DNA from 3 places in the Bradyrhizobium brasilense genome. Region 2 is predicted to be linked to each of the others. Evidence: predicted binding sites of a transcription regulator. Region 2 holds the regulator's gene; each other region holds the start of a gene.
What was found. The regulator PhoB, encoded in region 2, activates phosphate uptake and scavenging genes when phosphate is short. The targets are predictions, from matches to a motif close to TGTCATNNANCTGTCAT.
Positions count from the first base shown of each region.

Region 1: a site for PhoB is predicted at 2,349-2,365, ahead of ppk2 (polyphosphate kinase 2). Genes of this name have one in related genera too.
Region 3: a site for PhoB is predicted at 2,686-2,702, ahead of QA635_RS30905 (alkaline phosphatase D family protein). Genes of this name have one in related genera too.

Region 1 is NZ_CP121669.1:6,269,368-6,274,724, forward strand. Features, by position in the region: gene QA635_RS29365 (Lrp/AsnC family transcriptional regulator) at 1-321, shown strand, start outside; gene QA635_RS29370 (fumarylacetoacetate hydrolase family protein) at 1,100-2,272, opposite strand; gene ppk2 (polyphosphate kinase 2) at 2,520-3,383, shown strand; gene QA635_RS29380 (DUF6294 family protein) at 3,537-3,959, shown strand; gene QA635_RS29385 (transporter substrate-binding domain-containing protein) at 4,133-5,011, shown strand; gene QA635_RS29390 (amino acid ABC transporter permease) at 5,176-5,357, opposite strand, start outside.
Region 2 is NZ_CP121669.1:1,093,267-1,098,623, forward strand. Features, by position in the region: gene pstC (phosphate ABC transporter permease subunit PstC) at 1-443, shown strand, start outside; gene pstA (phosphate ABC transporter permease PstA) at 448-1,293, shown strand; gene pstB (phosphate ABC transporter ATP-binding protein PstB) at 1,290-2,108, shown strand; gene phoU (phosphate signaling complex protein PhoU) at 2,214-2,930, shown strand; gene phoB (phosphate regulon transcriptional regulator PhoB) at 3,076-3,786, shown strand; gene QA635_RS04940 (GcrA family cell cycle regulator) at 4,028-4,540, opposite strand; gene QA635_RS04945 (aspartate aminotransferase family protein) at 5,029-5,357, shown strand, end outside.
Region 3 is NZ_CP121669.1:6,613,813-6,619,169, reverse strand. Features, by position in the region: gene QA635_RS30915 (indolepyruvate ferredoxin oxidoreductase family protein) at 1-1,913, shown strand, start outside; gene QA635_RS30910 (hypothetical protein) at 2,040-2,471, shown strand; gene QA635_RS30905 (alkaline phosphatase D family protein) at 2,792-4,372, shown strand; gene QA635_RS30900 (aldo/keto reductase) at 4,539-5,357, shown strand.

The DNA.
Region 1 (5,357 bases), 3.8 Mb from region 2:
GGCGTGATCTCTCGCTACATCGCAACCGTCGACCAGAAGTCGATCGGGCTGCACGTCTCCGTCTTCATCTCGATCAAGCTGGCACGCCAGAAGGAGGAGGACCTCAACCGCTTCGCGCGCGCGATCTCGAAATGGGACGAGGTGCTCGAATGCTACCTGATGACCGGCAACCGCGACTATCTGCTGCGCGTCGTCGCCGCCGACCTTTCCTCCTATGAGGCATTCCTGAAGAACAAGCTGACCCGGCTCGACGGCATCGCCTCCATCGAGTCGAGCTTTGCGCTGAGCCAGGTGAAGTATTCGACAGCGTTGCCGGTGTGAGGGCGTTGGTTGGTCACTCGAATGACACCAACCCCACAGTGTCGTCCCGGCGAAGGCCGGGACCCATACGCCGCAGCAGTTGTTGTGAGAGGGACTCGTCGTTGCAGCATCGCTTAACAATTTGCATTTGGGGTTATGGGTCCCTGTTCGCAGGGACGACACTGAGTGTGTTGCGCTGTCAGTGAGCATACCTTCGCATTCTCGGGACATGAATCGTCCGAGTTTTGCATCTCGTTCCGTTTTGCAAAAGGGGCTTGCGCCGTCGGGCAACTCAGTGATTGGCGCTGGCGCTCTGGCCGGCTGGACGGCCTCGCCGCGACAACCAGGCTACGGCGCGATCCATATCCCAATCACGATGATGGCCAGTGAGACGGCAATGACCAGCATATCGGTGGTGAGCCAATCCGGCATTCCGTTTGATGGCTGCTCGCTCATGTCCGCGACTCCTTCTGTTCGCGTCGAGCCAACATGCTGGAGCGGACCGGCGCGAACGAGGATGAACTGGTTCACATAAAGCTAGGAAAAAGCGGCAAATTCCGCGTGTTTTAGCGCGCTGAAGTTGCGCCACACGGTCGATCTGCCGCGCAGGTTTCTGAACATGTTCGACAATGCCGCCGCTTCGGCACAGTCACCATCGTCGTCGTTCAACGCGCTGCGAGAGGCAGCTGAACGTCTCCGGATTGTCGGCGCAACCCGGCGCCGACCTGCCGCCACGCGACAGGCCGCACACGGCCGACGAAGCGGCCGAGGTAGTGGACTCGCCGTCCCGTCCCGATCCTCACAGCACCTTGCGCTGTGCGAGGTTCTTCATCAGCGCACCGACGCCGAAGGTCCAGGGCTCGCATTCGTCGCTATTGCGCATCCGGTTGACCAGCTTGCCGAGCTGCGGCGCGGCGATGGTCACGATGTCGTCGCGCTTGTGGGTAAAACCCTCGCCCTTGGCATCGCGGTCCTTGACCGGCGCGAACATCGTGCCGAGGAACAGCGCAAATCCATCAGGATATTGATGCACGGGGCCGATGGTCTGGGCGACCAGGTCGGTCGGATCGCGGCTGATCTTGCTGATCGAGGAATGGCCCTCGAGCACGAAGCCGTCTACGCCAGTCACGGTCAGGCCGACATCCATCTTCCTGACGTCGTCGAGCGAGAATGTCTGGTCGAATAGCCGGAGCAGCGGACCGATCGCGCAGGAAGCGTTGTTGTCCTTGGCCTTCGACAGCAAGAGCGCCGAGCGCCCCTCGAAGTCGCGCAGATTGACGTCGTTGCCGAGCGCGGCGCCGACGATCTTGCCGGCGGCGGAGACAACAAGCACGACCTCCGGCTCCGGATTATTCCAGGTCGACTTCGGATGCAGCCCGGCATCCATGCCTGATCCGACCGAGGACAGCGTCGGCGCCTTGGTGAACACTTCGGCGTCGGGACCGATGCCGACCTCGAGATACTGGCTCCAGGCATTCTGATCGATCAGCACCTGCTTCAGTTTCATCGCCTGCTCGGAGCCGGGCTTCAGCTTGGAGAGATCGTCGCCGACCAGGCGCACCACCTCCTTGCGGATCGCGTCCGCCGAGGACGGATTGCCGCGCGCCCGCTCCTCGATCACGCGCTCCAGCATCGAGATCGCGAAGGTGACGCCCGCGGCCTTCAGCACCTGGAGATCGACCGGCGCCAGCAGATGTGGCCTGGCCTTGTCGCGGCCGTCGGGCGGGGTGTTGGCAAGGATCGCCTCGAAATCGCCGATCCGCTCGCCGCGCGTGGCGCGCAGTGCGGCCGCGGGATCGCTTTCCTCGCAGAGCGCGCTCACCGTCGGGAACCGCGCCGTGACGTCGAACACACCGTCTGCCCGCACCGCGACGACGGCCGGCCCGCCGGCCTGCGGCAGCCAGACCCGCCCGACCAGCGTGCCGGCGGTGCCGTCCTCCGGCAGGACGTCTTTTGGCGTGAGCGAAATCATCGGCACATCTCCCTTTTTGGTTTTGTCGGCTTGTTAGCACAGTCCGCCCGGCGGCGTGAAACAGCGGTCACGGCATTGTCATAGAGGGGTAACATCGCCCGTCAATGCTGCCGTCCGATCCATCTAACACACTGAAAGACGGACCTTCATGACGACCTCCGCCCTCACCGACGAAGCCTCCCGGGATGAAGCCTTGCGCGACGAAGCCTTGCGGGATGAAGCCTTGCGCGCCCGCATCCATCAGGAGATGGCCGACAGCCTCGACGAGGAACTCGAGCTCGAGCTCGACGACATGAGGCTCGACGAGCTCGACCATGATGGCGCCGCCGGCAGGCCGTCGATCGACCGCAAGTTCTATTTCCGCGAATTGCTGCGGCTGCAGGGCGAGCTGGTCAAGCTGCAGGACTGGGTGCAGCACGAGAAGAAAAAGGTCGTCGTGCTGTTCGAGGGCCGCGATTCCGCCGGCAAGGGCGGCGTGATCAAGCGCATCACCCAGCGGCTCAACCCGCGGGTCTGCCGGATCGCGGCGCTGCCGGCGCCGAACGAGCGCGAGCGCACGCAATGGTACTTCCAGCGCTATGTCTCGCATTTGCCGGCCGGCGGCGAGATCGTGCTGTTCGACCGCAGCTGGTACAACCGCGCCGGCGTCGAGAAGGTGATGGGGTTCTGCAGCGACGAGCAGTACGAGGAGTTCTTCAACTCGGTGCCGGAATTCGAGCGCATGCTGATCCGCTCCGGCACCGTCCTCCTGAAATACTGGTTCTCGATCACCGACGAGGAACAGGCGTTCCGCTTCTCGATGCGGATCCAGGATCCGCTGAAGCAGTGGAAGCTGAGCCCGATGGACGTCGAGGCGCGGACCCGCTGGGAGCTCTACACCAAGGCGAAGGAAACGATGCTTGAACGCACGCACCTGCAGGACTCGCCGTGGTGGATCGTCGACGCCGTCGACAAGAAGCGCGCACGGCTCAACTGCATCTCGCATCTATTGAGCCAGATCCCCTATCAGGCGGTCACCCACCAGCCGGTGGTGCTGCCGCCGCGCGTGCGCAACCCGGACTATCACCGCGGCCCGATCCCGCAGGAGATGTACGTGCCGGGACGATATTGATTCTGGGCGCGCGCACGCTCGGTCCTCCCCCGCCCAGGGGGGAGGATCACTAAATCGCGATTGGAGATTGTGAGGCAGCTCACTGGTCCTTTTGCGCCCTCCCTCTAAACCAGAGGTTGCTCGCAATTCGCGGGCTAGAAGGAGGCGTACGCTATGTTGAAAGAACATCTTGAAAGCAAAAGCTCGGCGACCGACCAGCCAGAAAGCTATAAGGGTGTTGCGACACATGCTATCCAAACCCTTGACCTCAGTTGGAGCGCGCCCATTCGTTACGGCGATTGCAAGCTGTCCGGCTTCTTGAACGGCACCCTGAACAACGGCCCCACTCTCAGGCTTCGTTCTGACGGAACAGCAGAATTGCTGGCAAAATTTTTCTCGACCGACGACGGTGATGTTTGGGTTATCGATCGTCTCGTTCTTTTGGACATTCACGGGACGGTGCTTTTTCAATTTCCACACCTTTCAAGTCCAGAAACCCAGACAGACAACCAAGTGCTCGATTGGGTAGCCGAACTGAGCTTCCCCGCCGTTTTCTTTTCTTCGGTCACGGGGGCGAACATGACCTATCGTTGCTAACCCCTAAGGGCGCGGTTCGCGGCTTATTCGACCTCCCCCACAAGCGGGAGGGGTGAAGTCCGGCACGTAGGCGACCGCGCCCTCGCCTTGCCTACCAATGGTGCAGGCGCGCGCACTTGCTGGCACCGGATACCGACGCTAGGCTTCCCCCGATCTGGTGCAGGGAGGCCCGCTTGACTCAATCCGACGACATCAAAATCTCCGAAGATCGCCGCGACGCGCTGCGCTACGCGCTCGGGATCGGTAGCGGCGCGGCGCTCGCGGCCGCGATGGCAACGCCGGCCTCGGCGCAGACGCCAGCCGACAACACGCTGGATCGCATCCGGGCCAACAAGGTGCTGCGGATCGCGGTGCTGCCGGGCGAGCTGCCCTATTTCAACAAGGACCTCGCCTCGGGCACCTGGTCCGGCTTCTCGATCGAGATGGCCAACGACCTGGCCAAACTGCTCGACGTCAAGCTGGAATATGTCGAGTCCACCTACGGCAATTCAATCCTTGATCTGCAGGCCAACAAGATCGATCTCGGCTTCGCGCTCAACCCGACGCCGCAGCGCGCGCTGGTGGTCGATTTCACCAATCTGGTGTTCCCGCATCCGTTCGGCGCGATGCTGAAGAAGGGGCTGGAAGCCAAGACCTGGGCCGACATCAACAAGCCCGAGGTCAAGATCGCGGTCGACGTCGGCTCGGCCAACGAGGCGGTGGCGCGCCGCTTTGCGCCGAACGCCACCATCAAGTCGCTGAAGTCGCGCGATGAGGTGATGCTGGAAATGTCGTCGGGCCGCGTCGATTGCGTGGTCAACGCGCTGGTGCTCGGGCTGACCGCGATCGCCAAGAACCCGAACCTTGGCACCTACAAGATCCTGGCCTCGCCGTCGGTGACGATCGCGAGCGGCACGGCGGTACGGCGCGAAGCCGACAAGCGCTGGCGCGATTTTCTCTCGGTGTGGATCGACTACAACCGCGGCATCGGCCAGATGCGCGAATGGTTCGTGAAGGGCCTCGGCCTCGCCGGTGTCAAGCCCGAGGATGTGCCGGTGGAGTTGAGTATTTGAGGCGATTGCCGAGACGGCAGTGATCTCCCTCTCCCGCTTGCGGGGGACGGCCGGGGTGGGGGTGTCGCCACAAGCGACGCCCTATGTATGGAGAGAGCTCCCACCGGGATCGCATCTAACGATGCGATCCGACCCTCCCCTGCAAGCGGGAGAGGTCAAGCAACTCACACCTTGTCGTAGGTTAGCCCGCGCTCCAACCGCCTGGCCACCAGCGTCGACGGGAACAGGATCGCGAAATAGATCAGCGCAACGATGGTGTAGACCTCGAGCGGCCGGTAGGTGTCGGCGTTGATCAAGGTCGCGTTGTAGACGAGATCGGGTACCGCGATGATCGAGACCAGCGAGG
Region 2 (5,357 bases):
TGTTCAACGCCGCGCTGATCCTTGCGATCATGGTGCTGCCCTTCATCACCGCGATCTCGGTCGACGTGTTCAAGACCGTGCCGCCGGTGCTGAAAGAGGCCGCCTACGGCATGGGCTGCACCACCTGGGAAGTCGTTCGCAGCGTCGTGATCCCCTACACCCGCGTCGGCGTGATCGGCGGCATCATGCTGGCGCTCGGCCGCGCCCTCGGCGAGACCATGGCGGTGACCTTCATCATCGGCAACTCGTTCCGGATCTCGTCGTCGATCTTCGCGCCGGGCACCACGATCTCGGCGGCGATCGCCAGCGAATTCGCCGAGAGCGACGGCCTGCACCAGTCCGGCCTGATCCTGCTCGGCCTGCTGTTGTTCGTGCTGACCTTCTTCGTGCTCGCCGGCGCGCGGCTGATGCTGATGCGGCTTGAAAAGAAGGCGGGGAAGTAACGCCATGAACCCGATCTACAAATCCCGCCGCCGCAGCGACATCGTCATCCGCGCACTCTGTGTCGGTGCGGCGCTGTTCGGCGTCACCTGGCTGGCGCTGATCCTGATCACGCTGCTCTATAACGGCCTTGCCGGCCTCAGCGTGCAGCTGTTCACCCAGAACACGCCGCCGCCCGGCTCGACCGAAGGCGGGCTGCTCAACGCCATCGTCGGCTCGGTCATCATGACCGTGATCGGCGTCGGCATCGGCGCGCCGCTTGGCCTGTTCGCCGGCACCTACCTCGCCGAATACGGCAAGCACGACAAGCTGACCTCGGTGATCCGCTTCATCAACGACATCCTGCTCAGCGCGCCCTCGATCATCATCGGCCTGTTCATCTATGGTGCGGTGGTGGTGCCGATGCGCGGCTTCTCTGCGATCGCAGGCAGCCTTGCGCTCGCGGTGATCGTGATCCCGGTCGTGCTGCGCACCACCGAGGACATGCTGCTCTTGGTGCCCAATCCGCTGCGCGAGGCCGCCTCCGCGCTCGGCCTGCCGCGTTCGCTGGTGATCAAGCGGATCGCTTATCGTGCTGCGCGATCGGGTCTGATCACCGGTGTGCTGCTGGCGACCGCCCGCGTCGCCGGCGAGACCGCGCCGCTGCTGTTCACCGCGCTGTCGAACCAGTTCTTCAGCCTGGATCTGACCAAGACGATGGCCAACCTGCCGGTGACCATCAATAACTTCGTGCAGAGCCCCTACGCCTACTGGAAAGAGCTGGCGTGGAGCGGTGCGCTGCTCATCACATTCACCGTGCTCGCGTTGAATATCGGCGCGCGTATCCTTGGTGCCGAAAGGGCCGCAAAATGACCGAGCTTTCCGTCTCCACGACTGCCGCAGGCCACATTCCGCAGGTTCCGCTGCCGGAAGCGCCGCCGAAAGTCACGGTGCGCAATCTCAACTTCTATTACGGCGAGCACCACGCGCTGAAGAACATCAACCTGACGCTCGGCACCAACCGCGTCACGGCGTTCATCGGCCCGTCCGGCTGCGGCAAGTCGACCCTGCTGCGCATCTTCAACCGGATGTACGACCTGTATCCGGGCCAACGCGCGGTCGGCCAGCTGATGCTGGACCAGACCAACATTCTCGACCCCAAGCTCGACCTCAACTTGCTGCGCGCGCGGGTCGGCATGGTGTTCCAGAAGCCGACGCCGTTCCCGATGACGATCTACGAGAACATCGCCTTCGGCATCCGCCTCTACGAGAAGATCTCGAAGTCCGAGATGGACGACCGGGTCGAGAAGGCGCTGCGCGGCGGCGCGCTGTGGAACGAGGTCAAGGACAAGCTGAACGCCTCCGGCCTGTCGCTCTCCGGCGGCCAGCAGCAGCGCCTGTGCATCGCGCGCACCGTGGCGGTGCGCCCCGAGGTGATCCTGTTCGACGAGCCGTGCTCGGCGCTCGACCCGATCTCGACCGCCAAGGTCGAGGAACTGATCCAGGAGCTCTCCGAGGACTACACGATCGCGATCGTCACCCACAACATGCAGCAGGCGGCGCGCGTCTCCGACAAGACCGCCTTCATGTATCTCGGCGAGCTGATCGAGTTCGACGACACCAACAAGATCTTCACCTCACCGAGCGATCGGCGCACCCAGGACTACATCACCGGCCGGTTCGGTTGACCGGCGCATGATCCGGAAAAGTGGAAACCGGTTTCCGATCAGGTCATGCTAAAATTCAGGACACGAAACCATGATCCCCGGGATCATGGTTGAGGGAGACAAGCGATGGCTTCTGAACATACCGCCAAGGCATTCGACAGCGACCTGCAGGAGTTGACCCGCCTGGTCGCCGAGATGGGCGGCCTGGTCGAACGGATGATTACCGAGTCGGTCGACGCGCTGATCCGTCGCGACGTCGCGCTCGGCAAGCGCGTGGTCGCCGCCGACATCGAGATCGACAATCTGCAGCGCAACATCGAAGAGCGCGCGGTGCTGACGATCGCGCGCCGCCAGCCAATGGCGATCGACCTGCGTGAGATCGTCAGCGCGATGCGCGTCGCCACCGATCTCGAGCGGATCGGCGACCTCGCCAAGAACATGGGCAAGCGCGTCGCGGCGCTGGAGAGCGATTTCCAGCCGCTGAAGCTGATCCGCGGCCTCGAGCACATGACCGACCTCGTGCTGTCGCAGGTCAAGTCGGTGCTCGACGCCTATGCCGCGCACGACCTGCCGGCGGCGATGAACGTCTGGAAGGGCGACGAGGAGGTCGATGCGATCTGCACCTCGCTGTTCCGCGAACTGCTCACCTACATGATGGAAGATCCGCGCAACATCTCGTTCTGCATCCATCTGATGTTCTGCGCCAAGAACATCGAGCGGATCGGCGATCACGCCACCAATATCGCCGAGACCGTGTTCTACATGATCGAGGGCCAGCAGATCACCGACAAGCGCCCGAAGGGCGACATGACCACTTTTGCCACCACGGTGCCGGGCAACTGAGGCATGATCGGCAAGCACGGAACCGGCAAGAGCGAAACTGGATGATCCTCGCGACAAATCGTTTCCGCGGGGACTATGCTCAAGGAAGTAAGCGTTTCGGTTTGCGTCTGGGCAACGGATCACCACAGAGAAAGAACTTAAACCGATGAGCGCACGCATTCTGGTAGTCGAAGACGAGGAAGCGCTGACGACGCTGTTGCGCTACAATCTCGATGCGGAAGGCTACGATGTCGAGACGGTGGGGCGCGGCGACGATGCGGATACAAGGCTGAAGGAGCGCGTTCCCGACCTCGTGGTGCTGGACTGGATGCTGCCGGGCCTGTCCGGCATCGAACTGTGCCGCCGCCTGCGGGCGCGGCCCGAGACCAAGCAGCTTCCGATCATCATGCTGACCGCGCGCGGCGAGGAAAGCGAGCGCGTGCGCGGGCTTGCCACCGGCGCGGACGATTACATCGTCAAGCCGTTCTCGGTGCCGGAGCTGCTGGCGCGGGTGAAGGGCCTGTTGCGCCGCGCCAGCCCGGAGCGGCTTGCGACCGTGCTGACCTACGGCGACATCGAGCTCGACCGCGAGAAGCGCCGCGTGGCGCGCTCGGGCCGTCCGATCGATCTCGGGCCGACCGAGTATCGCCTGCTCGAATTCTTCCTCGAGCATCCCGGCCGCGTGTTCAGCCGCGAGCAACTGCTCGACAGCGTCTGGGGCCGCGACATCTACATCGATGAGCGTACCGTCGACGTGCATATCGGCCGCCTGCGCAAGCTGCTCAATCCGGGCCGCGAGCAGGATCCGATCCGCACCGTGCGCGGCGCCGGCTACGCGCTCGACGACCGCTTTGCCAAGGCCGAGCCGCAGCCGTAACGGCCATGCGGCATTCATAAACCGCAACACGGCGTCGTCCCGGCGAAAGCCGGGACCCATACGCCGCGGCCAGCGCAATCGGCACGCGGCCAGACGGCTTTCTAACAACACGCATTAGTGGTTATGGGTCCCGGCTTTCGCCGGGACGACGCCGGTGATGTAATGGGCTACGCATCACACAAAAAAATCCCCGCTTTCGCGGGGATTTGTTTTTGAGGTCTTCCGTCGTTTTCCCGAGTGCTCACTTGATCTGCGGTTTCGCCGACGGCCGGCGGCGATCGGCGGCGGGCTGGTAGGCGACGCGCGAGTGATGCGCGCAATAGGGCAGGCCGGCGAGCGCCTTTCCGCCGCAGAAGAAGAATTCCGGGCTCGAGGGATCGCCGACCGGCCAGTGACAGGTGGCCTCGTTGAGCTCGAGCAGCGACAGCCGCTGGCTCATCGGCACCACATTGTCGTAGGAGATCGGATCGGGCTCCATCTCGACCTCGAAGGCGTGCGCCAGCGCGGTGTTGCCCCGCGAAACCGGACGCGTCACCCGCATCATGTGCTGGGCCGGGCGGGCCTTGCGCTGACGCGGCGCGGCCGTGGAGGGTGCCTTGGCGCGGCCGGAGAGGCCGAGCCGATGCACTTTGCCGATCACGGCGTTTCGCGTCACATTGCCAAGTTCCGCCGCGATCTGGCTGGCCGACAGGCCGGACTCCCAGAGCTTCTTCAGCTGCTCGACGCGATCGTCGGACCAGGTCAATACAGTCATCGCATTCTTCCCTTCGCGTAGCGCCGGCCAATCATTGGAGCGGCGCTGCGAGCCAATCTGGACAAATATCCCTGCGGCCAGAATCCCTTAGCCCTCGCCGGGCACGGTGTTGCGCCCGAACGTTTACGCGAGACACAAAGGCTACTTAGAGGGTCCAGTACCGCCGCACGAGATGTCGTACCCGACAGGCCAAACGCTACAATATGGCGTGACTCTGGCGCAAGAGTCCGCGGTCGTGCGTCCACATGTTCCCGCACAGTTAAGCATCGCGATGAGGCTTTTCCACCGCACCGGAATGCTCCGGATTGCGCTCGTTTCGCATTGCAGGAAGGCCACTTCGTGGCGATTGACACCTACCGACCGCAGCATAGAATGCCCGCCACGTGCCGCCCGCAAAGGCGGCCGTTTTGTTTTCCGAAGCTGGCCGTTGCTGCGCTGGCGTCAAGGCGCAGCGGCAATTGTCGGCTTAAAAACCGTCAGTGAACGCCATGACCAACGCTGCCACGTCGCATCTGCTCCCCGTCTTCGCCAGGGTCGATCTCGGCTTCGAGCGCGGCGAGGGCGCCTGGCTGATCGCAACCAACGGCGACCGCTATCTCGATTTCACCTCGGGCGTCGCGGTCAACGCGCTCGGGCATGCGCATCCGCATCTGGTCAAGGCGCTGCAGGAACAGGCGACCAAGCTCTGGCACATGTCGAACCTGTTCAAGAGCCCGGACGGCGAGGCGCTTGCCGCGCGGCTGTGCGAGCAGAGCTTTGCCGACTTCGTGTTCTTCTGCAATTCCGGCGCCGAAGCGATGGAGGGCGTGATCAAGCT
Region 3 (5,357 bases), 3.5 Mb from region 2:
TCACCTACAAAATTCTCTACAACGATGCGGTTGCGATGACCGGCGGCCAGCCGGCCGAGGGCGGCTTTACGGTGTCGCAGATCGCACACCAGGTCTGGGCGGAGGGCACCAAGAAGCTTGCGATCGTCTCCGACGATCCGGACAAATATCCCGCCAATTATTTCCCGTCGGGTGCCACCATCCATCATCGCCGCGAGCTCGATGCCGTGCAGCGCACCCTGCGCGAGATCGAGGGCCTCACCGTCCTGATCTACGACCAGACCTGTGCCGCCGAGAAGCGCCGTCGCCGCAAGCGCGGGCTGTTCCCCGATCCGGCCAAGCGCGTCTTCATCAATGAGCGCGTCTGCGAAGGTTGCGGCGACTGCTCGGTGGCGTCGAACTGCGTCTCGGTGCAGCCGCTGGAGACCGAGCTTGGCCGCAAGCGCCGCATCGACCAGTCGAACTGCAACAAGGATTTCTCCTGCATCGAGGGCTTCTGCCCGAGCTTCGTGATGGTGCAGGACCCCAAGCTGCGCAAGGCGGACCGCGCTGCCGCCGATCCCAAGGCACTGTTCGCCGATTTGCCGACGCCGCCGGTGGCCGCGTTGAGCAATCCCTACAACATCCTGATCACCGGCATCGGCGGCACGGGTGTGATCACCATCGGCGCGCTGCTCGGCATGGCCGCGCATGTCGAGGGGCTCGCCTGTTCGACGCTCGACTTCACCGGCCTGTCGCAGAAGAACGGCGCGGTCATGAGCCATGTCCGGCTCGCGCCCGCCTCCGACATGCTGACCACGGTGCGCATCGCGCCGGGCAACGCCAATCTGATTCTCGGCTGCGACCTCGTCGTCGCCACCAGCGTGCCGGCGCTGAGCCGCGCCGAGCGCGGCGTCACCCGCGCCGTGGTCAACGCCGATCTCTTGCCGACCGCGAGCTTCGTGATCGATCCCGATATCGACTTCGAAGCCAGCTCGATGCGCGATGCGCTGAACGGCGCGGTGACGCCTGGCGATCTCGACATCCTCGATGCCACCGGGCTTGCCACGGCGCTGATGGGCGACAGCATCGCCACCAACGCCTTCATGCTCGGCTTCGCGTTCCAGCGCGGCGCGATCCCGCTGTCGCTGGAAGCGATCCTGAAGGCGATCGAGCTCAACGGCGCCGCGATCGAGATGAACAAGACCGCGTTCTCGTGGGGCCGGCTCGCCGCGCATGATCTGCAACGCGTGGTCAGCGCCGCACGCTTCAAGAGCGCCGGCGCCGCGCCGGCAAAGAAGACGCTGGACGAGGCGATCGCGTTCCGCGCCAAATTCCTCACCGACTATCAGGATGCGGCCTACGCCAAGCGCTATCTCGACGACGTCGCGCGCGTCCGCACCGCCGAGGCGGCCGCCGCGCCTGGCTCGCAGGACCTGACCGAAGCCTTCGCAAAGGGCCTGTTCAAGCTGATGGCCTACAAGGACGAATACGAGGTCGCGCGGCTCTATTCCGACGGCGAGTTCAGCAAGGCCTTGAGGGAGCAGTTCCAAGGCAGTTCCGGCTTGAAGGTCTTGCTGGCGCCGCCGCTGCTGGCCCAACGCGATCCCGTCACCGGGCGGCTGCAGAAGCGTGAATTTGGTCCGTGGATTTTCACGGCGTTCGGCATGCTGGCGGGGCTGAAGGGCCTGCGCGGCACCGCCTTCGACATCTTCGGCTATACCGCCGAGCGCAAGATGGAGCGCGCACTGCCGGTCGAATATTCGGCGATGATCCTGCGTCACCTCGACGGCCGGAAGCCGCTCGACTTGCCGCGCCTCGTGGCGCTGGCGAAGGCTGCGGAGCTCGTGCGCGGCTATGGCCACATCAAGGAGGGCAACGTCGCCCGCTACCGCACCGAATGCGCGCGGCTCGAGCGCGCGATCAGCCAGCCGCTGGCGCAGGCGGCGGAATAGGGGCCGGGGAACTTTCCACGGCCGCCCTGGTTGACCGGTAACCCTGCCTGCAAGCGGTGGCTGGATTCGCACGGCCGAGCCCCTACATGATGGCTGTCTGTTCGAGTGATTTCAGGAGGCCGTTTGATGGTCCTGAAAAGCGCTTTTGTTGCAATCGTTTGTACCGCGTGCCTGGCTTGGGGCGGCGTGGCGTTGGCTGACGAATATCGCCCCAGCGAGTTCTTCAGCCTCGATCTTTCACGCGCAGTGTTGTCGCCGAAGCCGCTTGGCCCGCCGGCGCAGTTCGAGCCCGTTCCGGTCGAGGCGAAGACCGACCATGGCCCCGATCAGCATGCGAATGTCGAGCCGCAGGTCAAGGAGCCGAAAGTCGCGCCGAAGAAAGCCGTGCGGACCACCAGGGTGACCGCGCCGCACGAGAAGAAGCGCGCGGAAGCGCGCGTGCCCGCCCGTGCCAAGCTCGCGCGCCGCCACTCGAACCCGCTCGATGCGGAGGCCCGTGACACACGGATCCAGACCTGGCCGTGCCGCACCGGCGGCATCTGCAACTGGCATCGGTGAGGCGGCTCGGCTGTCTCACGCCGACTTGCGCGCGCGTTCGCACCAATATCAAATCCGTCATCCTGAGGAGGCCGCGAAGCGGCCGTCTCGAAGGATGAATCGGCCACGAACGGGGGCCGTTCATCCTTCGAGACGCGCGTTCCGCGCTCCTCAGGATGACGGATTTGGCTGAGTGCTTAGCATTCCAAACTTTTCCGATTTCCATCTCCCCCCGAGTCATCCCGCCGTCGCAAAACCGTCGGCGGAGAGTCAAGAAACCGTAAGGCCGGAGTCAAGGAGCGCAGGCAAAACCTTCGTTGCGATTCGACGAAGGTTATTCGATGCCGACTGCGAACTCCGCGAGGCGGCGTGGCCTCACCCGGCGCCAGCTTCTGGTGCGCTCGGCGTCGACCGCGGCGCTGGCGGGATTCGGCGTGCTGGCAAGACCGTATCTGAGCCGCGCCGCGGATCGGCCCGCGATTGCGGGCATCCAGTCCGGCGACGTGGCAAGCGATTCCGCTGTGATCTGGGCGCGCGCCGATCGCGCCGCGCGGATGCACATCGAATGCGCCGCGGTCGAAAGCTTCGCCAGCATCCTGCGCACCGCGTCCGCCGATGCGCTGCCCGAGCGCGACTTCACCGCCAAGCTGCTGCTCGACGGCCTGCCGCCGGGCCAGGACCTGTTCTATCGCGTGCGCTTCGAGGACCGCGACGGCACATCAGGCGAAAGCCGGGTCGGCCATTTCCGAACCGCGCCGGCCGACCGGCGTCCCGTCTCGTTCGTCTGGTCCGGCGACGTCGTCGGGCAGGGCTGGGGCATCGACCCCGCGCGCGGCGGCTTGCGCAGCTACCGCACCATGCTGGACGAGCGACCGGACTTCTTCATCCATTCCGGCGATCACATCTACGCCGATTGCACGGTGCCGTCGGAGCAGAAACTCCCCAACGGTGAGATCTGGCGCAATATCGTCACCGAGGAGAAATCCGCCGTCGCACAAAGCCTCGATCAGTTTCGCGGCAACTACAAATACAACTGGCTCGACGACAATTTCCGCGCCTTCCACGCCGAGGTGCCGATGTTCGCGCAGTGGGACGACCACGAGGTGGCCGACGACTGGTCGCCGCTCGGCACCACCGATGCGACCGGCTATGAGGCGGACGGCAGCTCGCGCCTGGTGGCACGGGCACGCCGCGCCTTCCACGAATTCATGCCGATGCGGCTGATGCCGGAGCGCGATGGCCGCGTCTATCGCAAGATTCCCTACGGGCCGCTGCTCGACGTCTTCATCATCGACATGCGTTCCTATCGCGATTCCAGCTGGAACAAGCAGGGCGATCCGGAGCAGGCCTGCATCCTCGGCCAGAGCCAGCTTGCCTGGCTGAAGCGCGAGCTGGTGGCGTCGGATGCGACGTGGAAGGTGATCGCGGCGGATCTGCCGATCGGCCTCGTCAGCCTCGATGCGGTCGCGCTCGGCGACGGCCCGCCCGCGCGGCGCGAGCACGAGATCGCCGATCTGTTGTCCTTCATGAAGCGCGCCGGGGTCCGCAACACGGTGTGGCTCACCGCCGACATGCACTACACCGCCGCGCATCATTATGATCCGAACCGCGCGGTGTTCCAGGAGTTCGAGCCGTTCTGGGAGTTCGTCTCCGGTCCGCTGCATGCTGGCACCTGGTCGCCGGGCGAACTCGACAACACGTTTGGCCCGAAGGCGATGTACCAGAAGGGCTGTTCGGCCGAACAGGGCGACAATCTCGCGCCGTGCTTCGGGCTGCAATTCTTCGGCCGCGTCGACATCGACGGCAAGACCGGCGTGATGACGGTGACGCTGAAGGACGTCGACAACCACGACCTCTGGTCGGTCGATATCGAGCCGCGGCCGGACGCGCGGCCCGGCCAGATCATGGCGCAGCACATCTAGCGCCGTCTCTGATCCGTCGCGACATCTTGATTGCCGGCGTCTTGCCCGAGGGCCCGGTTTGCGGGCAGACTGCGTGTCGGCAGTCCTGCCAATTTCATTCCCACGAAACGATTTGCTGGCGTGACGTCGTCGATGGCATCGGCGTCCCACGCGTCAGGAGCTATCCATGGAAAATCTGCAGACACAGGGCATCAGCCTGCCGCAGCTCGGGCTCGGCACCTTCCGCATGCAGGGCGATACCTGCCGCGCGGCGGTCGAGAGCGCGCTTGGGCTCGGCTATCGGCATATCGACACCGCCGAGATGTACGGCAATGAAGAGGCGATCGGGGCGGCGATCGCTGCCTCGAATGTCGCGCGCAATGACCTGCACGTGACCACCAAGGTCTGGCACGAGAACCTGGCGCCGGATGCGATCCGGACAGCGTTCGACGCCAGCCTGAAGAAGCTGCGGCTCGATCACGTCGATCTCTATCTGGTGCACTGGCCGTCGCGGAGCATGAAGCTGCCTGCCGTCTTCGAGACGCTGATGAAGCTGAAGGAGGAAGGCCGCACCCGCGCGATCGGCGCTGCCAATTTCACCACCGCGCTGCTCAAGACCGTGGTCGAGGACATCAAAGCGCCGATCGCCTGCAACCAGATCGAATATCACGCGATGCTGGACCAGACGCCGGTGCGCAAATATCTCGCCGCGAAATCGATCCCGCTGGTGGCCTATTGTCCGCTCGCCCAGGGCCGCTTCGCCACCGACGAGACGCTGGCGAAAATCGGCAGCAAGCATGATGCGACCGCGGCGCAGGTGGCGCTGAAATGGTTGCTCGATCAGGATGGCGTGGCGACCATTCCGAAAGCCTCGCGCGCCGAAAGCCAAAAGGCCAATCTCGACGCACTGAAGGTCAAGCTCGACGACGCGGACCGCAAGGCGATTGCGGCGCTGCCCAAGGACATGCGCTGCGTCAATCCGGGGTTTGCGCCGGCGTGGGATTGA